Regions from separate parts of the Telluria sp. ZB2R32 genome, predicted to be linked through region 3. Evidence: predicted binding sites of a transcription regulator. Region 3 holds the regulator's gene; each other region holds the start of a gene.
What was found. Region 3 encodes sigma-54, which starts transcription at its own class of promoters, with help from an activator protein. Its sites were predicted from a motif close to TGGCANGNAANCTGCTTT; they were not measured.
Positions count from the first base shown of each region.

Region 1: a site for sigma-54 is predicted at 3,489-3,506, ahead of AC56LG_RS19795 (PEP-CTERM sorting domain-containing protein). Genes of this name have one in related genera too.
Region 2: a site for sigma-54 is predicted at 3,177-3,194, ahead of adh (aldehyde dehydrogenase). Genes of this name have one in related genera too.

Region 1 is NZ_JCASIG010000007.1:70,265-77,503, reverse strand. It holds gene AC56LG_RS19810 (branched-chain amino acid ABC transporter substrate-binding protein) at 1-639, shown strand, start outside; gene AC56LG_RS19805 (glutathione-independent formaldehyde dehydrogenase) at 791-1,930, shown strand; gene AC56LG_RS19800 (PEP-CTERM sorting domain-containing protein) at 2,044-2,616, opposite strand; gene AC56LG_RS19795 (PEP-CTERM sorting domain-containing protein) at 2,875-3,456, opposite strand; gene AC56LG_RS19790 (DEAD/DEAH box helicase) at 3,683-6,979, shown strand; gene AC56LG_RS19785 (type 1 glutamine amidotransferase domain-containing protein) at 6,982-7,239, opposite strand, start outside.
Region 2 is NZ_JCASIG010000014.1:13,853-21,091, reverse strand. It holds gene AC56LG_RS24550 (porin) at 1-770, opposite strand, end outside; gene AC56LG_RS24545 (DUF779 domain-containing protein) at 932-1,336, opposite strand; gene adh (aldehyde dehydrogenase) at 1,424-2,944, opposite strand; gene AC56LG_RS24535 (TonB-dependent receptor family protein) at 3,300-5,453, shown strand; gene AC56LG_RS24530 (DUF3482 domain-containing protein) at 5,597-7,135, opposite strand; gene AC56LG_RS24525 (DUF2868 domain-containing protein) at 7,132-7,239, opposite strand, start outside.
Region 3 is NZ_JCASIG010000007.1:203,545-210,783, forward strand. It holds gene hprK (HPr(Ser) kinase/phosphatase) at 1-249, shown strand, start outside; gene rapZ (RNase adapter RapZ) at 309-1,169, shown strand; gene AC56LG_RS20335 (enoyl-CoA hydratase/isomerase family protein) at 1,331-2,416, opposite strand; gene hpf (ribosome hibernation-promoting factor, HPF/YfiA family) at 2,529-2,885, opposite strand; gene AC56LG_RS20345 (RNA polymerase factor sigma-54) at 2,948-4,417, opposite strand; gene lptB (LPS export ABC transporter ATP-binding protein) at 4,444-5,205, opposite strand; gene lptA (lipopolysaccharide transport periplasmic protein LptA) at 5,205-5,816, opposite strand; gene lptC (LPS export ABC transporter periplasmic protein LptC) at 5,832-6,434, opposite strand; gene AC56LG_RS20365 (KdsC family phosphatase) at 6,470-7,012, opposite strand; gene AC56LG_RS20370 (KpsF/GutQ family sugar-phosphate isomerase) at 7,012-7,239, opposite strand, start outside.

The DNA of each region.
Region 1 (7,239 bases), 130 kb from region 3:
GTGATCGACGACCGTACCGCTTTTGGCCAGGGCCTGGCCGACGAATTCGTCAAGAGCGTGAAAAAGGCGGGGCCGGGCGCCACCGTCGTCAGCCGCCAGTTCACCAATGACAAGGCGACCGATTTCAATGCCATCCTGACCCAGATCCGCGCGAAAGATCCGGACGTGATTTTTTATGGCGGCATGGATGCGGTGGCCGGCCCGATGCTCAAGCAAATGAAGGCGCTCAGGCTGCGTGCCAAACTGGTGTCGGGCGATGGCGTCTGCTCGGAAAAGATGCCGCTGCTGGCCGGCGACGCGCTGGTCGACGACAAGGTGTTTTGCGTGGTGGCGGGCGGCGTCGATGCCGCGCAGGAAGGGGGCCTGAACGCATTCAATCAGCGCTACCAGCAGCGTTTCAAACTGCCGGTGCAGACGTATGCGCCGTATGCCTACGATGCGGTGATGGTGTTTGCCAAGGCGATGCAGGCGGCGAATTCGAGCGATCCGGCGAAGTACCTGCCGGCGCTCGCTGCCGTGAAACATCAGGGCATCACTGGGAGCATCGCCTTCGATCCGAAGGGGGACCTGAAAAATGCCGCCATGACGATCTACACCTATCGCAAGGGAAAAAAGACCAAGCTGGCGGTGCTACGCTAGCAGCAACGACACGGCGGGATTACCCATCATGGTTAGCTGGCGAACAGATGCTGAACGGTGCGCCGCCCAGAGTGGAGAACTTGTCTCATTGTCGATGGCATTTTGCTACCGAGAATGAGTTGTTCCAACCGACTCTGGAGAAACAGCCCCAATGAAAGCACTTGTCTACAACGGACCACGCGACGTCCAGGTCAAGGAGATGCCGGACGCGACGATCGAAAAACCGACCGATGTGCTGGTTCGCATCACGTCGACCAATATCTGCGGCTCCGACCTGCACATGTACGAAGGCCGTACCGAGATGGAAACCGGCCGCATTCTCGGCCACGAGAACATGGGTGAAGTGATCGCCGTCGGTAAGGCGGTCGACCGCGTCAAGGTGGGCGACATGGTCTGCCTGCCGTTCAACATCGGTTGCGGCTTTTGCGAAAACTGCGAGCGCGGCCTGTCGGGCTTTTGCCTGACCTGCAACCCGGGCACGGCCGGCGCGGCCTACGGGTTCGCCGGCATGGGACCGTACAGCGGCGGCCAGGCCGAACTCCTGCGCGTGCCCTACGGCGACTACAACTGCCTGGTGCTGCCCGAGGATGCGCGCGAAAAGGAAAACGACTACGTGATGTTGTCGGACATTTTCCCGACCGGCTACCACGCCACCGAACTGGCGCAGATGAAGGCGGGCGATTCCGTCGTGATCTATGGCGCCGGGCCGGTCGGCCTGATGGCGGCTACCTCGGCGTTCGTCAAAGGCGCGAGCCGCGTGTTCGTCGTCGATTCGCACAAGGACCGGCTGGCGCTGGCCGAGAAGATCGGCGCGATCGCCATCGATGATACCGAGGGCACCGGCGTCGAGCAGATCAAGGAGTTGACCAAAGGGCAGGGCGCCGATTGCGGCTGCGAATGCGTCGGCTACCAGTGCTGCAACATGCACGGCAAGGAAGTGCCGAACCTCACCATGAACAACCTGGTGCAGGCGGTGAAGCCGACCGGCGGCATCGGTGTGGTCGGCGTGTTCCTGCCGCAAGATCCGGGCGCGCAGGACGAACTGGCCAAGGAAGGCAAGCTCGCCTTCGACTTCGGCCAGTTCTGGTTCAAGGGCCAGCGCATCGGTACCGGCCAGGCCAACGTCAAGGCCTATAATCGCCGCCTTGCGAACCTGATCCAGGCCGGCCGCGCCACGCCGTCGATGATCGTCTCGCACGAACTGTCGCTGGATAAGGCGCCGGAAGCCTACGAGAAATTCGACAAGCGCGCAGAAGGCTGGACCAAGGTGATCCTCAAGCCGGGCAAATAAATGAATTCCTAGCAGGTAGATGGAAACGACAACGCCACCGCGAGGTGGCGTTGTCGTTCAAACTAAATCCATCCGAAACCGGAGTTAATATACTCCGATTCTGGAGTTTTCCTTTAGGCGCGCTTGCGGCGGCGCGCCATGGCAGCGCCCAGCGCAGCCAGTGGGAGCAGGGCCAGCGTGCCCGGTTCCGGAACGTCGTTGCTGTCCTCGGCGCCGAGAATGACCTGGCCGCCGCCGCTCACCGTATCGAAGCGTCCGGTATAGCTGCCGAAATCGCCGTTGTAGTATGCGGCAAACACCAGGTAGTACTGGCTGTCTGCTTGCAGTGCCTGGTTGATCAGCGACAGAGCGCCGGTGCCGCCGTCATCGTTAAAGGCCAGCAGGTTGGCCAGTGGCGAGCCTGAATTGAAGGTGCCCTGGTACAGGTAGAGGAAGGTATCGGACCCAGGGGCGTTGAACGATGTCGATTCGATCGAGTAGACGCCGTTAGCGCTCACATGGAAATCGTATACGTCATAGGCTACATCGGTGCCAACGCTGCTGAGCAGGGTTGCCGATAACGGGCGATTGAACCTCGGGTCCGATGCGGTCAGTTCACCGGAAAACGATATCGGTGCTGCAAAGGCGGCCTGAGAAGCGAGCGCGACGCCTGCAATGGCGAATTTCAGGAATTTGGTAGAAAACATGGAACACCCCTCTGTAGTTGTGTTCCAAGATAAGAGCAATTGCTGTGCCAGAGAAATATATTGTTTATTATCAATCCCTTGGCGTCAATACAATTGATTGCGGTGACTTTTTGTAAAGAAAGTCGACATACCGGATTGACTTTGCATCGGGCAGGATCGAAACGACAACGCCACCGCAAGGTGGAATTATCGTTTAACTTTCGATACTCCGGAATCGGAGCTTATTCTATCCGATTTCGGACTGCCTAGCCCCAATGCTCAGGCGCGCTTGCGACGGCGCACCATAGCCGCGCCCAGCGCAGCCAGCGGCATCAGCGCCAGCGTGCCCGGTTCCGGCACTTCGTTGCTGTCCTCGGCGCCGAGCATGACCTGGCCGCCGCCGCTCACCGTATCGAAGCGTCCGGTATAGCTGCCGAACTGGTTGTTGTTATACGAGGTGGACACCAGGAAGTACTGGTTGCCGGCCTCGAGCGCCTGGTTGATCAGCGAGAGCGCGCCGGCGCCGTCGTCGTCATTCAGGTTCAGCAGGTTGGCAAGCGGCGACGCCGCGTCGAAAGCACCACGGTACAAGAGCAGGAAGGTATCCGAACCCGGGACGTTGAACGAGGTCGATTCCATCGAATAGACGCCATCGCTGCTGACACGGAAATCGTAGACGTCGTAGGCTACATCGGTACCGGCGCCGCTGAGCAGGAATGTCGTGAACGGACGGTTGAACCGGCTATCCGAAGCGGTCAGCTCGCCTGAAAACGCTACCGGCGCCGCGAATACGGCCTGGGAGGCAAGCGCGACACCCGCAATCGCCAGTTTCAGGAATTTGGAAGCTTGGAATGAAAACATGGAGCACCCGTTATGATTGTATTTCTAAATAGAAAGCAAATTACGTGCCAGAAAAACATATTGTTTATTATCAATAGCTTGTAATAAGTACGTCTGGACTTGGTGATTTTTTGTAAAGAAAACCGACATGCTAAACCTGGATTTTGTCCTGTGCTCATGGTCTTTCCACGGTATGCGTCTGCGGTTTCCGCGATAATCTGCTATTGACGACTTTTGCTTTTCGACCATGGATTTTGTCTTAGCAGACATTACACGACAGTTTGACGCGGGAACGCTCGCCAAGGGGAGGGCCTATGCCCGCGACGGCATGGTGCTCGATGTCCGTCAGCAAGGCGCCAGGATCGACGGCAGCGTGGCCGGCAGCGGCCGCAGCGTCTACCAGCAGCGCATCCATCTCGTGCCAGGTGCCCAGGGTGTCGGCTTCAATGGCCACTGCAGCTGTCCGATGAGCTACAACTGCAAGCATGTGGTGGCGGTGCTGCTGGATAGCCTGGACCGCGCCGACAACGCGGTGGCGGACGCCCGCGGCGCCCTGTCCGCGCAGGCCGAGCGCTGGCTGCAGAACGTGGCGTCGCTGGCAGGAGGAAGCGCGCCGCGCGCCGCCGACACCGGCTTCGCCTTGCGCTATGCGCTCATACCCGACACGCACGGCGGCTCGCTGCGCCTGCACGCATGCAAGGTACGCCTGCGCAAGGATGGCAGTATCGGTGGTGTCACCACCGTCAACAATGCCGCCAACCTGCTGACATTTCCGCCGGCCTTCGTTGCCCCTTCCGACGAGGAACCGCTGCGCGTCATGTCCGCCCTGCGCGCAGGCATGTACCTCGACGAAGTCCAGCCAGCCGACCGGCTCGGCGCCCGCCTGCTGCAGGAATTGTGTGCAAGCGGGCGGCTGCTGTGGTCAACCACCGTTGCCGACCTGCGCCGCGGCGGTTTCCTCGAACTGCGTCCGGGCGCAGCGCGCAGCGCCGCGCTCGGCTGGCGTGCAGAGGAGGCCGGCAGCGCGTCGGTGATGCTTGGCTGGCAGTTCGACGGCGGCAATCCGGTCGCCCACGTGCTGCCGACCGAACCGGTGTTGTATGTCGATGGCGGTGTGCTGGGCGAATTGATGCTGCCGGCGCCGCTCGCGGCCCTGGCGCCGGCGGCATTGCTGGGCCTGGTGAAGCAGGCGCCGTACTTGCCTCCCGAACAGCGTGGCGAGGTTGCGCGCCGGATGGTCGAAGAGGGCATGGACCGACTCCTGCCCCTGCCGCAGGCGATGAAGACGCAGCGCCGCGCCGGCATTGCGCCCACGCCCTGCCTGCTGCTCGACAGCTACCCGGTGAGCGTGCGCAGCCGCGACAGCCTGCAGTGGCACGATTACGTGGCGCTTTCGTTCGACTACGATGGCATGGAGACCGGCGACAGCGACGAACCGGTGCTGCGCAGGATGGTGGGCAATACGGTCGAACTGGTCGAGCGCGACATGCGCGCGGAAGCGGCGGCGGCGGCCATGCTCGCCGGCCTTGGCTTCACGGCGCCGGCGCCGGGTTCCCCGCTCGACGACTGGGACGATGCGCTGGTATTGCCCGACGAGGCAGCCTGGCTCGTATTTGCGCGTTACGAACTGCCGCGTTTGGAGGCTGCCGGCTGGCGCATCGACAAGGACGGCAACTACCGCTACGACGTCGCCGAGGCCGAGGACTGGTATGCCGAACTGAACGAGGAAGGCGAGGGTGCACATGCCTGGTTCGCGCTCGAGCTCGGCATCCTGGTCGAGGGCCGGCGCCATGCCCTGCTGCCCTTGCTGGTGGAAATGATCCGCACTGCGCCGCAGGATTTCAGCCCGGCCGCGCTGGCCGCGCGTGCCGACGACAGCGAAGTCATTGTCGACTTGCCCGACATGACGCGCGTCGCCTTGCCCTGGCTGCGCATCAAGCCGATCCTTGCCACCCTGGGCGAACTGTATTTCAGTGAACACGATGGCGATGCCTTGCGCCTGCCTGTCACCGACGCCGCGCGCCTGGCCGAGCTGGAACAGGCGGCGCAGCTGCGCTGGATGGGCGGCGAGCGCCTGCGCGCACTGGGCCGCAAACTCGATGGTTTCGCCGGCATCGCGCCGGTGGCGGCGCCGGCCGGCTTGCAGGCCACGCTGCGCGCCTACCAGCAGGACGGGCTGGCGTGGATGCAATTCCTGCGCGAATACGGTTTTGCCGGCATCCTGGCCGACGACATGGGACTCGGCAAGACCGTCCAGACCCTGGCCCACATCCTGGCCGAAAAGGAAGCCGGCCGGCTCGACGGGCCGGCGCTGGTGGTGGCGCCGACCAGCCTGATGGGCAACTGGCAGGCCGAGGCGGCGCGCTTCGCGCCGGATTTGCGCGTACTGCTATTACATGGCAAGGAGCGCGCGGCGCGGTTCGGCGAGATTGCCGGCGCCGACCTGGTGCTGACCAGTTATGCCCTGCTGTGCCGTGATGAAGAAGCGCTGCGCAAGCAGCGGTTCCACTTGCTGATCCTGGACGAAGCGCAGTACATCAAGAACAGCCGCGCCCGGGCGGCGCAGGTGGCGTGTTTGCTCTCCGCCCGCCACCGGCTGTGCCTGACCGGCACCCCGGTGCAAAACCACCTCGGCGAATTGTGGTCGCAATTCCATTTCCTCATGCCGGGGTTGCTGGGCGACGAAAAGGCGTTCAACACGGACTTTCGCAAGCCGATCGAAAAGCGCGGCGACAGCGTGCGCGCCAACCTGCTGACGCGGCGCCTGAAACCGTTCATGTTACGGCGCACCAAGGATAAGGTCGCGACCGAATTGCCGCCCAAGACCGAGATCGTGTTGCCGATCGACCTGGGCGGCACCCAGCGCGACCTCTACGAGACGGTGCGGGTCGCGATGGACCGCAAGGTGCGCGACGAAATCGGCCGCAAGGGCCTCGCTGCCAGCCAGATCGTGATCCTCACTGCCTTGCTCAAGCTGCGCCAGGTATGTTGCGATCCACGCCTGCTGCGCCCGTCCAGCGAAGCCGGCTCGGCCAAGCTGGACACGCTGATGGATCTGCTCGACACCCTGCTCAGCGAGGGACGCAAGGTGCTGGTGTTTTCGCAGTTCACCAGCATGCTGGCGCTGGTCGAAGACGAACTGCGCAAGCGCGGCGTCGACTATGCGCTGCTGACCGGCTCGACGCTCGACCGCGCCGCGCCGGTGGCGGCATTCCAGCAGGGCCAGGTGAGCGTATTCCTGATCAGCCTGAAGGCGGGCGGCGTCGGCCTGAACCTGACGGCGGCCGATACCGTCATCCATTACGATCCATGGTGGAATCCGGCGAGCGAAAACCAGGCCACCGACCGCGCCTGGCGCATCGGCCAGGCGCAGCCCGTGTTCGTCTATAAACTGATCGCGCGCGGCACGCTCGAGGAAAAGATCCAGGAACTGCAGCGCCGCAAGGGCGCCCTGGCCGACGCCTTGCTGGCGCCCGAGGGCGGCCTGGCGGGCACCCTCGATGCGGACGACTTGCAGGCGATCCTCAGTCTTTCATTGTCGTGAGATTAGGCCAGCAGCTTGAGCAGCGCCTGCGCCGCCGCTTCCGACGAAGCCGGATTCTGGCCGGTCACCAGCAAGCCGTCGGTAATGGCATAGGGCTGCCAGTCGTCCACTTTCGAATAGAGACCGCCGCTTTCCTTGAGCACGTCTTCGACCAGGAAGGGAACGACCTGGGTCAATCCCACCGCTTCTTCCTCGGTATTGGTAAAGCCGGTTACGCGCTTGCCATTGACCAGCGGCTTGCCGTCGGCGCCTTTCACGTG
Region 2 (7,239 bases), on a different contig from region 3:
GCCACCAGCGGGTCGAAACGCTGCGCCTTGCCGCCGAGCCATGCCTTGATGTCACCCAGCTTGTACGTCAGCTGCGCCTGGAACTGCGGCGTCGACCCGGATGTATAGGCGGATGGGGCGACGACCGGCGTGTCGTCTACCGGGCTCATGAGACCGAAGTCGACGCTGAATCCGCCTCCCAATGTCGGCGTGGTGTAAGCAACCTGCCCGTAATGGTTCAGGTATGCGTAGCCGGCGCCGATGTGGCCGAGCGCGACGCGGCCGCGCTGTGTCGCCTGTACCGGTGCGCCGACGCCCATCAGGGTCATGTCGTTAAGAATGGCATTGGCGCCGAAGATACCGTAATCGCGTCCGAGCTTGACCGTGCCGAGGCCGGCGTTCCCGAAGGTAAAGAAGGCCTGGCGCACGTCGACCCCGCTGTTGGCCGAGATCGCACTGTCGGTGGCGGTGTGGGCATAGATGCCGATCAACGCCTTGACGTCGTAACCGCCCAGCTGCGACGCCGCGGAAGTGACCAGGCCGCTGGGCAGCAGGCCGTTGCCGACGGTCGTGCGGCTGTCGCGGCTGCCGCAGCCGAGCGCTTCGCCGCCCAGCGCCAGCCCGCCGACCTGGGCGCCCGAGCAATCGACGAAGGTGTAATAGGCGTTGACGTTGCCGCCCACCGACACCGTCCAGTCGCCCGCCTTGATGTCGACCGCCGCCGCCGGCTGCATGCATGCCAGCGCACCGAGCACGCCTGCCGCGTAAGGGAATACAAGCCGCTTGTTCATCGCCGTCTCCTTGATCGGTTATGTTGTATGCATCAAGTGATGCAACCGACAGCGATGGCAAATCTCGTGCCCAGCCATATACGACCGGCCTACGGGGCTGGAGCGGGCTATTATCTCATCCGGGTGCGCAAAAACTGATCAGTTCACGATGAATGGATGAGTCAACTGTGCTGTTTGCGGGGCGTCGTACTCGACGGTATGGAAGCGCTCAGGGCGCTCCATTCCTCGTCGCTGAACAAACGCGAGCGGGTGAGAAAACGGCGCCCGGTGCCGTTATCGAGCGAGAACATGCCGCCGTTGCCGGCAACGACGTCGATGATCAGCTGGGTGTGTTCCCAATAGGCGAACTGTTCGCTGCCCATGTAGAAGGGCGTGCCGTCGAGGTCGCCGAGGTGGACGTCGGTATCGCTCAGGTTGAACTCGCCCGCCGGATAGCACATGGGCGCGCTGCCGTCGCAGCAGCCGCCGGATTGGAAGAACATCAATGGACCGTGGCGTTGCCGCAGCTCTTCGATAAAGCCGAGGGCGGCGGGCGTTGCGGTCACGCGGGCGGGCGCAGGCGCCATGCATTACCTCCGAAACTGTAGTGAAAAGACTCCGAAATCGAATGGAGGATGGTGGCGCGACCGAGCCTGGCGCGCCACCCGGACCGCTTAGAAGAACCCGAGCGCTTTCGGGCTATAGCTCACCAGCAGGTTCTTGGTCTGCTGATAATGGTCGAGCATCATCTTGTGGTTCTCGCGCCCGATGCCCGACTGTTTATAGCCGCCGAACGCGGCATGCGCCGGATATAAGTGGTAGCAGTTGGTCCAGACCCGGCCGGCCTGGATCGCACGGCCCATGCGGAAGGCCCGTGAGGCGTCGCGCGTCCACAATCCGGCGCCGAGCCCGTACAGGGTGTCGTTGGCGATGCGCAGGGCATCGGCTTCGTCGGTAAACGTCGTGACCGACACCACCGGCCCGAAAATCTCTTCCTGGAAGATGCGCATCTTGTTATCTCCCTTGAACACGGTCGGCTGCACGTAATAGCCGCCGCCCATGTCGCCTTCCAGCGCCTTGCGCTCGCCGCCGGCCAGCACTTGCGCGCCTTCCTGGCGGCCGATGTCGAGGTAGGACAGGATTTTTTCCAGCTGCTCCTGCGAAGCCTGGGCGCCGATCATGGTCGACGCATCGAGCGGGTTGCCCTGCTTGATGGCGGCAACCCGCGCCAATGCGCGTTCGATAAAACGTTCGTAGATCGATTCCTGGACCAGCACGCGCGACGGGCAGGTGCACACTTCTCCCTGGTTCAGCGCGAACATCGCAAACCCTTCCAGGCACTTGTCGAAGAATTCGTCGTCCGCGTCCATCACGTCGGCAAAGAAGATGTTCGGCGACTTGCCGCCCAGTTCCAGCGTGACCGGGATCAGGTTTTGCGCGGCGTACTGCATGATCAGGCGCCCGGTGCCGGTCTCGCCTGTAAACGCGATCTTGGCGATGCGTTTATTCGAGGCCAGCGGCTTGCCCGCTTCCAGCCCGTAGCCGTTGACGATGTTCACCACGCCCGGCGGTAATAAATTGCCGATCAGTTCCATCAGCACCATGATCGAGGCCGGCGTCTGCTCGGCCGGTTTTAAAACGACGCAGTTGCCGGCGGCCAGGGCCGGCGCCAGCTTCCACACCGCCATCAGGATCGGGAAATTCCACGGGATGATCTGGCCGACCACGCCCAGCGGCTCATGGAAGTGGTAAGCATAGGTTTCATGGTCGATCTGGGCAATGGAACCCTCTTGTGCGCGGATGGCGCCGGCAAAATAGCGGAAATGATCGATCGCCAGCGGAATGTCGGCGGCGGTGGTTTCGCGGATCGGCTTGCCGTTGTCGATGGTCTCGGCGGTGGCGATCATCGCCAGGTTCTGCTCGATGCGGTCGGCGATCTTGTTGAGGATGTTGGCGCGCTCGGCCGGCGAGGTCTTGCCCCAGGCTTCTTTCGCTTCGTGGGCGGCGTCCAGCGCCAGCTCGATGTCTTCCGCGCTCGAGCGAGCGACTTCGCAGAACGGCTGGCCGGTGATCGGCGTGACGTTGGCAAAATACGCGCCCTTCACGGGCGCCACGAAGCGCCCGCCGATGTAATTGTCGTAGCGTTGCTTGAAGGGATTGGCGACGCCGAGCTTGCTGATGTCTGCGAGATTCATGTCATCCTCATTATTTGTCTGATGGACCGTTGCAGCAGGCCAGTGCGGCAGCGGGCGTGTCGAAGCACGCCATCGGGCGTCGCAAGCACCGTGCCACCCCTTTGCCGCAGGAGCAGGGCCTGTTGCGCTGACCATTTCTGGCACACCTGCTCAAAATTGGAACAGTCGGCCAGGCGGCATTGACACACCTGCTGAGGACGTACCGGCCATGCTGGTGTCGGATGGCGGACTTCATGCAAACCCCATGCCACCAGTGTGCGCACCCCTTTCAGGGATGGCAGGTATATTGCTTGTCGAATTAATACCGCCTTGTCCGCGCCGAGCGACAGGGAGCGATTACCACCATGGAGAAACAATGACGCAACACGCATTTCGCTTGAACGCGATCGCCGCCCTGTGCGCCTGCTGGCCGCTGGCCGCGCTTGCCGCCGGTCAGCCAGCCGCGCAGCCCGCCGACGAGCCCACGGCAACCCAGCAAGGCCCGATGAACGTGGTCGTGGTGACCGGCAGCCGCAGCGAGCACGCCAGCTTCGACCTGCCCGCCGCGATCGACGTGATCGACGCCAGCCTGATCCGCGATACCCAGCCGCGCGTAAACGCTTCCGAGGCGCTGGCGGCGGTGCCGGGACTGGTGGCGCGCGATCGCCAGAACTATGCCCAGGATTTGCAGATCTCCTCGCGCGGCTTCGGCGCCCGCTCGGCATTCGGCGTGCGCGGCGTGCGCCTGATCGCCGACGGCATCCCGGCCACCATGCCCGACGGCCAGGGCCAGGCCGCCACGTTCAATCTCGACATGGCCGAACGCATCGAAGTGCTGCGCGGCCCCTTCTCCGCCCTGTACGGCAATCACTCGGGCGGCGTCGTGCAACTGTTTACGCGCGATCCGAAAGGAGCGCCATCGATCGAAACCAGTGTCTCCGCCGGCAGCTACGGCATGCGCAAGTTCGACCTGAATGCCCAGGGCGAGAGCAACGGCATCGGTTACCTGATCGACGCGTCGCGCTTCGACACCGACGGCTTCCGCGACCACGGCGCCGCCCGCCGCGACCAGGCCTATGCCAAGCTGACGATGGCGACCTCGCCCACCGGCCGCCTGGTGCTGACCGCCAGCGGCCTGCGCCAGGACGACACGCAAGATCCGCTCGGCGTCACCTGGGCCACTTACCAGCGCGATCCGCGCGCCGGCGAAATCGACACCACCGACACCGTGTCTCCGCAACGCACCCTGGCCGAGCGCTACAACACCCGCAAGAGCATCGACCACAAGCAGGCCGGCCTGACCTGGGAACAGCGCTTCGGCGCCAACCGCCTGCAGGTGACGGCCTACGGCGGCAACCGGCGCGTGGTGCAGTACCAGTCGTTCTCGCGCGGCTTCCAGGCACCGCCGACCCATTCCGGCGGCGTGGTCGACTTCGACCGCGACTTCCTCGGCTTCGACGTCAACTGGCGCGACGTGCGCGAACTGGCCGGCGGCACCCTGCGCACCACGGTCGGCATCGATACCGGCCGCTCGACCGATGCACGCCAGGGTTTCGAGAATTTCGTCGGCAACGAATTCGGCGTGCGCGGCAACCTGCGCCGCGACGAAGAAAACAAGGTCAGCAACGTCGACCCCTACCTGCAAGCGGAATGGGAACGCGAGCAATGGGTCGTGACCGCCGGCCTGCGCCACAGCCGCGTGAAATTCGACGTGGCCGACTATTACCTCTCGAACGGCAACGACAGCGGCGCCGTGCGCTACAACCACACGACGCCGCTGGTCGGCGTGCTGTATAAAGTTGCGCCGACGCTGAACGTGTATGCCAGCGCCGCGCGCGGCTTCGAGACGCCGACCCTGAACGAAGTGTTTTATTCGGGCACCGGTGCCGGCTTCAATTTCAATCTGCAGCCGGCCACCAGCACGCACCTGGAAGCAGGCGTCAAAGCTTTTATTGGCAGCAACATGCGCGTGAATGCGGCATTGTTCCAGGTAAAAACACAGGATGAACTGGTGGTCGACGCCTCCAGCGGCGGCCGCACCAGCTACCGCAATGCCAGCGCCACCTTGCGCCAGGGCGGAGAATTGTCGTTCGATGCCGACCTCGGCGCCGGCTGGAGCGCGAAACTGGCGTTGTCGGCACTGCACGCGATCTACGACGAAGGCTTTGGTACGGTCCCGGAAGGCAGCCGCCTGCCCGGCATACCGAAGACCAGCCTCTACGGCGAACTGGGCTGGAAGGAAGCGAACGGACGCTACGGTGCGGCGATCGAAACGATCGCCAACGGCCGCGTGTTCGCCGAAGACACGAATACCGCCCAGCCGGCGCCGGGCTACGGCATCTTCAACCTGCGCGCACAGGCGAAGCAGGAGTGGAACGGCTGGACGATCAAGCAGTTCGCGCGCCTGAATAACGTGTTCGACAAGCAGTATGTCGGTTCGGTGATCGTCGGGGATGCCAACCGCCGGTTTTATGAAGGAGCGCCGGGGCGGAACTGGGTGCTGGGGGTGAGCGGGCAGTATCAGTTCTAACAGGAAGCGCCGATATCGGTCGTTTCGCGATGGATCTGGCGATAACGATCGACGCGTGGGCGGAATCAACATAACTCGAAGGGATGTAGGGTGGGCGGGTTCCGCGGGGCCGCCGAGGCCCACGCGTTCAACCACCGCAAGCATCACACGACTGCTGGCTGTTCCTTTCCGGACAGCGCAGCGGTAGCCCCCGGATACAAGCGCGCCAGCGTCGCATCCGTTGCCGGCTTGACCAGCGCGAACACGCGTGTCGCCGCCGCATTCAGGTCGGGCGCCGCGCGCACTTCCTGCCATAACCTCGCCGCCAGCTCGCCCTGCGCCCCCAGAGCCGCCTCGACTTCGGCCTGCCAGAACGCCGGTGCTTCGCTCTCGACATAGTTGCCGCGTCCGCGCCCGAAATGGGCCACCGCCAGGTAGCGCAGCACGGCGCCTACCAGCAGCGTCTGCAAAAAGGCGTCGGCGAACTGCACGCCCGGCTTGTCGCTGTCGTTGCGCTGGTTAAAACCCCAGGCGGCGCCGGCCGCGGTCAGGCCGCCGACCAGGGCGCCCAGCAGCGCGCCGCCGCCCAGGGTCAGGCCGCCCGCCATCAGGTCGGCCGACAGGCCAGTGGCCGCGCCCGACACCACCGCGCCCAGCAGGCCGGCCTGCGCCTTGTCGATCGGTGCGCGCACGGCGAAATTTTCGCGCACGCGCGTGTTGATGAGCGTGGCTTCGCCCGGATCGACCTTGTGCAGCACCAGCATCCGCATGGTCGCCTTGTTGATTTCTCCGTTCAGGCGCTCGACCAGCGCCGCCATCGCCGCTTCCTGGCGCCCCTGCTGGTCCTTGTTCAGCCCGACTGCCTTCAAGGCGCTGCGCAGGAAGCCGCCGCCCTGCTCCGTGACCGGCTGGCTGTCGCGCGCGGCCGCCGCCACCTGTTCGGCGCAGATGCGCAAGGCGCTGGCGTAGCGCTGGCGGTTATTCTCTTCCCAGGCCGTGCGCAGGCGCGCATAACCGGCCTGCTTTTCGGGCGCGACCAGCGGCGCGACCGCCTCGTAGAACACGTGTTCGTGTACCCAGCAGCGGGCAAAAGCGTCCAGCGCCAGCACTTCGCGCACGACCGGGAAGCGCGCCAGGTGGCGTTTCCACTCTCCCTGCTCGGCGCCTTCGGCCGCCCCGGTGCGCGGCGGCCCCATCTGGTTGAGCAAGACCACCACCGGTTTGCCGAGCCATTCGAGGATGTTCATCTCGGCCGGCAGGTAGCCGGCGTCGCCGGGCGCTTCCGACGAATTGACGAGATACAGCACGACGTCGGCTTCATCCTTGGCCGCGCGCAAGGCTTGCTGGCTGAGCCAGAACGGACGGTCGCGGTAGCGGTCGAACACTTCGCGCAGGAACCAGCCGATCGGGTTGCCCGCCAGCGCCAGGCGTTTTAATAGACGCACCGAGTCGCCGAAACCGGGCGTGTCCCACAGCAGCAGGGTATCGCCCACAGGCGTCGTTTGCAGCGGGTGCGCTTCGGCAAAGGTGGTCACGTGGGCGGCGTCGCGCACCTCTCCCACGTCGGCGCCGACCAGGGTGCGCGCCAGCGTGGTCTTGCCGTTGTTCGTGTGCGAAACCAGCGCGAACTGGATTTTTACTGGAGCATCAGGCAGCGACTCATCGGGCGAATGCGCCGGCGACTTTTTTAATAATTCGGTCATCGCAACTCCGGCAAGGCCAGCCCCGCACCGAGTTCGATCGGGTGTTTATTCGGGTCGACCAGGTTCACCACCGTCGCCGCGGTGCCGTGAAAACTGCAGAACTG
Region 3 (7,239 bases):
CTCAAACTGATCGTGCACCTCGTCAAACGCGGCGTGCTCGACGAAGAGGTCGAGCGCCTGCCCTTCCACTTCCCCACCGAAGAGGTGCTGGGCCTGCCGATCCGCAAGGTCGTCATTCCTGTCGCCGCCGGCCGCAACATCGCCGTGCTGCTCGAAGCCGCGGTGCGCAACACGATCCTGCAGCTGCGCGGGATCGATACGCTGCAGGAGTTCATGGAGCGGCAACGTCAAGCCATGAGCGGAGATTGAGCGGCGATTGAGCGGGGATTGAGACGACAAAGCGGCAGCGCTTGCGGTATCATCGAGCCATGCACATCGTCCTCATTACCGGTATTTCCGGCTCGGGCAAGTCGGTTGCCCTGAATGTCCTGGAAGACGCAGGTTACTACTGCGTCGACAACCTGCCGCCGCCCCTGCTGCCGCAACTGGTCGATTCTGTCGCGACGAGCACGATCAAACTGGCGGTGGCGGTCGACGCCCGCAGCGCCGAATCGCTGGCGGGCTTGCCAGTCACGGTGCGCACGCTCAAGGAAGAAGGGCACCAGGTCAAGGTGCTGTTCCTGACCGCGAGCACCCATTCGCTGGTTGCGCGCTTTTCCGAAACGCGGCGCAGCCACCCGCTGTCGCATACCCTGATGCCGGGCGCGAATCCGGCCGCGCGCCGTACCCTCATCGAATGCATTGCCGAAGAACGCGAACGACTGGGGGCCATCGAGCAGCTCGGCCACGTGATCGATACGTCGGAGGCCTCGGCGAACAAACTGCGCGCCTGGATCAAGGAACTGGCCGAGGTCCAGCATGCGCCGCTGACGCTCTTCTTCGAATCCTTCGCCTTCAAGGTCGGCGTGCCGCTCGACGCCGACTTCGTGTTCGACGTGCGCGCCGTCCCGAATCCATATTACGACCTGGCGTTGCGCCCGCTGAACGGCAAGGACGCCCCCGTGATCGCCTTTCTCGACGCCCAGCCGAGCGCCACCGAGATGCTGCACGATATCTGCAAATTCGTCGAGAAGTGGCTGCCCTCGTTCAAGACCGATAACCGCAGCTACCTGACGGTGGCGGTGGGCTGTACCGGCGGGCAGCATCGCTCGGTGTACATGGCCGAGCGGCTGGCGGCCTATTTCAACGAGAGCGAGCGCGTGGTGGTGAGGCACCGCGAGCAGTCGTAGAGAGTTGTAGGGTGGGCACTTGTGCCCACACGGCTGCACCGGTTAATCAGTGTTGACGGTGACCACGATATGCGGCGTTCTCATACCCTTTGCACGCTTTGCAGTCCGCGGCCGTACGACCGCGTGGGCACAAGTGCCCACCCTACGTTACACCGCGTTTATCAACTCAAGTGACGCAGCGGATGCGCGTGATCCGGCCACACCGGCTCGAAAAAGCGCTCGATCATCTCCGGCGTCACGGCGTCGAGCGTCGGCGGATTCCACTGCGGCGCATTGTCCTTGTCGATCACCAGCGCGCGCACGCCTTCCAGTACTTCGCCGTGCTCGAAATTGCGGCGCACCAGCGACCGCTCCATGCGCAGGCAGTCGGCGACCGACATCGTCGCGCCGCGCACCAGCATCTCGTGCGTCACGCACATCATCAGCGGTGAACGCTGGCGCATCGCGGCGAGCGCCTTTTGCGCGAACGCGTCGTCATCCCCTGCCAGCGAGGCGATGATCGCGGCCACCGAACCGGCGCCGAAGTGCGTGTCAATCGCGGCGCGCTGCGCTTTCAATACGCTCTCCCCGACCTCGCTGGTAAAGCCCGCAGCAAAGGCACGGATCGCCTCGGCCAGCTGCGCCCCCGGCGTCGTCTCGATCAGCGCATGCAATTCACCCAGTTGCGCGCCCGGCACGAACACGTCGGCCAGGCCGACGTACAGCGCATCGGCCGCGCCGATCGTCAACCCCGTCAGGCCCAGATAATTGCCGAGCTGCCCAGGCGCGTGCGACAGGAAATGGCTGCCGCCGACGTCCGGGAACAGGCCGATGTTCACTTCCGGCATGGCCATCTTGGTGCGCTCGGTCACGATGCGCAGGCCGGTCTCCGGACCGCCCTGGGCGATCCCCATGCCGCCGCCCATCACCACGCCGTCCATGATGGACACGTAGGGTTTCGGATAAAAATGGATCAGGTGATTGAGTGCGTATTCTTCGGTAAAAAAGTCTTCCAGCAGCGCGCTGTTGGCGGTCGGGATGGCGTGGCCGGCCTCGTAAAAGAAGCGGATGTCGCCGCCGGCGCACAGGGCTTTTTCGCTGCTGCTGGCAAGTACCACGGCGGATACGGCCGCGTCGTCGCGCCAGGCCAGCAGGATGTCGGCCAGGCGCCGCACCATGGCCAGCGACAGGGAGTTCAGGGCTTTGGGACGGTCGAGCGTGATGATGCCGGTGCCGTTGGCAACGCGGGTCAGGACATGGTCGGTCATGGTCAGCAGGATGATGGGAGAGACATGCATTTTACCCAAGACACGGCAACGCTCCCACATATTGAAAAGGGCGCCGTGCGGCGCCCTCGTTCAGACGGTGCTCGGTGCGCGATCAGATCGCAGCAGCGGCCTCTCCGCCTTCAGGACGGCGCTTGAGCGCCTCGTGACTATGATTCTGCAGCATCGATTTGTACTTCATCACCTGGCGGTCGAGCCTATCCATCAACAGGTCGATCGCGGCATACAGGTCTTGCGCCACACTTTCCACGTGCACCGTCTTGCCCGACAGGCGCAGGTTGATCTCGGCTTTTTGCCTTTTGTCTTTTTCGGTGAGATTGTCGATCGCGAGGATGACATGGGAATCGATCACTTGATCGAAATGGCGGGTGATGCGTTCGAGCTTGTTCTGTACGTATTCACGGATGGCGGGGGTGACATCGAGGTGGTGGCCACTGATGGTGAGATTCATACACACTCCTTTGATAAATGCGCGGCACCGCCTGGCGCTTGGGACGCACGTGGGGGCCGCTGTTACAAGGATTTGCGGAGACTGACGGGAGGTATCTTGAGCGCCTCGCGGTATTTTGCAACCGTGCGGCGCGCAATGACCATGCCTTGTTCACCGAGCATTTCCGCGATCTTGCTATCGGATAATGGGTTCTTTGGGTCCTCTGCTCCTGTCAGCTGCGCAATGAGCGCCCGTATCGCCGTCGACGATGCTTCGCCCCCCGCTTCGGTGGCGACATGGCTTCCGAAGAAATACTTCAGCTCAAACATGCCGTGCGGGGTCAGCATGAATTTCTGAGTTGTTACACGAGAAATGGTGCTCTCGTGCAGACCCAGTGTATCAGCAATCTCGCGAAGCACAAGGGGACGCATGGCAACCGCGCCATGGCTGAAAAAGTTCTTCTGGCGCTCCACAATTGCCTGCGAAACACGCAGGATCGTATCGAAGCGCTGGCGCATGTTCTTGATGAGCCACTTCGCTTCCTGCAGCTGCGCGCTCATCTGCCCCTCGCCCTTGCCGCCCTTGAGCAGGTTGGCATAGACGTTATTCACGCGCAGGCGCGGCATCACGTCGTTGTTCAGCGCGACGCTCCAGCCGGTCGGCGTCTTGCGGACAATAACGTCCGGAACGACGTAATCCGAAGCGCTCGACGCAAACGCCGCGCCGGGGTGCGGATTGCACTGGCGGATCACGGCTTGCGCTTCGCGCAAGTCTTCGTCGTCGCAGTCGAGCGCCTTTTTCAGCTTGTTGAATTCGCGCTGCGCGAACCAGGTCAAGTAGCCCTCGACGATCTTCAGCGCCATGCGCCGCGTTACCAGCGGCACGCCCGGCATGCTGCGGATCTGCAGCGCCAGGCATTCGGCCGCGCTGCGCGCACCGACGCCGACCGGATCGAGGCTTTGCACCAGTGCCAGCGCGCAGCGCAGTTCCTCGATCTCGACCTCGAGTTCTTCGGGTAATCTCGCGTGGATTTCGTCGAGCTGTTCTTCGAGGTAGCCGTTGTCGTCGATGGCGTCGATCACCAGTTCGGCCAGGGCGCGGTCGCGCGCCGTCACGCCGGTCACGCGGATCTGTTCCGTCAGGTGCTCGCGCAGGGTGATGCCGATGGCGCCCAGTTGCGGACGGCCGTCGTCGTCGTTCTCGCTGTTGGACGTGCGCGTGCCCTCTCCCCAGTCGGCATCGGGCTCGCCGCGTTCGACGTCGCCGCCTTCGCCGCCATCGGCCGCGTCCGATGGGGCGGGCGCGTCTTCACCGTTCGGCGCCGGCGCCTCGGGCGCCTGCGCCGGAGCGTCGTTGATGGCGCCGTCGGCCAGCAGGCGCACCGAGTGGTCGAGCGGATCGTCGAGCCGTTCGAGCAAGGGATTGTCGGACAGGATCTGCTCGATTTCCTGGTGCAGTTCGAGCGTGGACAGCTGCAGCAGGCGGATCGACTGCTGCAGCTGCGGCGTGAGCGCCAGGTGCTGCGAGGTCCGGAGTTGCAGGGATTGTTTCATGGCGCTGTGTGTTCGCTGTGCTGTTCTTACATGCGGAAGTGTTCGCCCAGGTAGACGCGCCGTACCGACTCGTCGGCGATGATGTCGTCGGGGCGTCCCGACGCCAGCACGGCGCCCTGGTTGATGATGTAGGCGCGGTCGCAGATGCCGAGCGTCTCGCGCACGTTGTGGTCGGTGATCAGGACGCCGATGCCGCGCTCCTTCAGGAAGCGCACGATGCGCTGGATCTCGATCACCGCGATCGGGTCGACGCCGGCAAACGGTTCGTCGAGCAGCACGAAGCGCGGATTGGTCGCCAGGGCGCGCGCGATCTCGACGCGCCGCCGTTCGCCGCCCGACAGCGACAGCGCCGGGTTTTCGCGCAGCTTCTCGATCTGCAGTTCGGCCAGCAGGGAATCCAGGCGGTCGTTGATCGCAGCTTTGGTGAGCGACTTGCCGTTCTCGTCGTGCTGCAGTTCGAGCACGGCGCGGATATTGTCTTCCACCGTCAGCTTGCGAAATACCGAGGCTTCCTGCGGCAGGTACGACAGGCCCATCACCGCGCGGCGGTGAATCGGCAGGCTCGAAATGTCGGCGCCGTTGATCTCGATGGTGCCGGCGTCGGACGGCACCAGGCCGACGATCATGTAGAACGAGGTGGTCTTGCCGGCGCCGTTCGGGCCGAGCAGGCCGACGACTTCGCCGCAACCCACCTGGAGCGAAACGTCGCGCACGACCAGGCGCTTGCCGTAGCTTTTCTGCAGTCCCCGGACGACGAGGGTGCTGCGGCTGTCAGGTGCATCTTTCATTATTTCTTTCCTGCTGCCGGCGCCGCCGGGGTGGAACCAGCCGCTGCCGGTGCGGCGCCTGCCGCCGGTGCGCGGCGTGGTGCGATGATCAGGGTGCCGCGTCCGCCGCCCACCTTGCTTTCGCCACTGGCGTCGTTGCGCACGGTCGCCACTTCGCGGCGGCTGTCGTAGGCGATGTAGGCGCCATCGAGTTCGTTGGTCAGGCGGCCGTTTTCGAGCTGGCGCACGATCGCTTTCGAGAACAGTTTCACTACTTCCTGGCGCTCGTCGTATTCGATGCGTTCGCCCTGTCCTTCCATCCACAGGTCGGGGCCGCCGTCGCGCTTCTGGCGGAAGGTGGCGACCCGGCCCGGACCCGAAGTCAGGGTCACGCTCATGTAACCTTCAGGGGTTTCCTTGACCAGCGCCCGGTCCGATTTTAAAGTCAGCGTGCCGCGCGTGAGGATCACGTTGCCGGTCAGGATGCGCGTCTGCGTGACTTCATCGACATCGAGCGAATCGAAATTGATGACGGCCTGCTTGAGCGAGTCCGCGCGTTCGGCATGGGCCGGCGCCAGCGACAGCAGCGAAACGAAGGCGGCGGCAATCATGTTGTGAATGCTTTTTTTCATAGATGCTCGTTCCTGTTATTGGTTGGGTGCGCGCGCCGGGCGCGGCGGATAGACGATCTGGCCGCGCCCGCCGAGGTGCAGCTTCTGGGTCGGGTTCTCCGCCACCAGGCCGACCCCGTGCGCCGTGGCGGCGCCCAGCGTCATCTGGACCGGACGGCTGGTCTTGACGATCTCGTCGTCGACCAGCACGGTCAGCGCCTCGGTGCGCGCCTGCAGCGCTTCGCTGTTGGGCGTGGCCGGGCGCTTGAGGTCGACGTTGCCGATCAGTTCGACGCGGTTTTCGCCATGGTAGACCTGGCCGCGGTCGGCGTGCATGGTCATGCGCGGACGTTCCGGCGCCATGCTCTCGACGACCGGGCGAGTCACTTCCGAGACGTCGTTGTCGGGATGGTGCGCCAGGCGCGCGCCGGACATGACGTAGCGCGGTACGCCGTTTTCCGTCATGCGCACGAAACTGAAGTTCTCGACGATGTAGTCGGGTTCGTTCAGGTTGTTGGCCACACCCGGCCCGTCGTCGGAATCGAAGGCCTGCAACAGCCAGAAGCTGCCGAAGGCGAAGAACACCGCCGTCAGCATCAGCGCCAGCGTACGCCAGCGGTGCGCGGTGCGTTTGTTCACGTAGGTCGCCATTCGTTTATTTCACTCATGCGAACTCATTTGAAATACGGGGCCAAGGCCTGCTCGTAGGTACCCTGGGCACGCATCACCAGGTCGCACACTTCGCGCACCGCACCGCGCCCGCCGCCGGCTTTGGTGACGTAATGCGCGCGGTGCTGCACTTCCGGATGCCCGCTCGGCACCGTAACGGCAAAGCCGACTTTACTCAAGAGCGGCATGTCGATCACGTCGTCGCCGATGTAGCCGCACTGCTCGGCCGTGAGGTTCAGCTGCGCCAGCAGTTCGGCAAACGCGATGCGCTTGTCGTGGAAACCCTGCCAGACATGGGTGATGCCCAGGTCCTTTGCACGCGCGAGCACGATCGGCGATTTGCGCGCGCTGATGATGGCGGTTTCGACGCCGGTCTTTTGCAGCAGCTGGATGCCGAGGCCGTCGAGGACGTTAAAAGTCTTGGTGATCTCGCCGTCCGGGCCATAGGTCAGGCTGCCGTCGGTGAGGATGCCGTCGACGTCGAAGATCATGACCTTGATGCGCGCGGCGCGTTCGACGTGGGCCAGCGGAGTAAGGGAGTCAGCCATCAGATCACCTTTGCCCGGGTCAGGTCATGGATGTGCAGGGCGCCGACCAGCACGCCGTTCTCGTCGATCACCAGCATCTGGTTGATGCGGAATTCTTCCATGATCGCCACCGCATCGACCGCCAGCTGCTCGGGGTGCACGGTGCGCGCGCCGACGTGCATGACGTCGCGGATGGTCAGATTCGAAAAGTCCTGCACGCGTTCGATCAGGCGGCGCAAGTCGCCGTC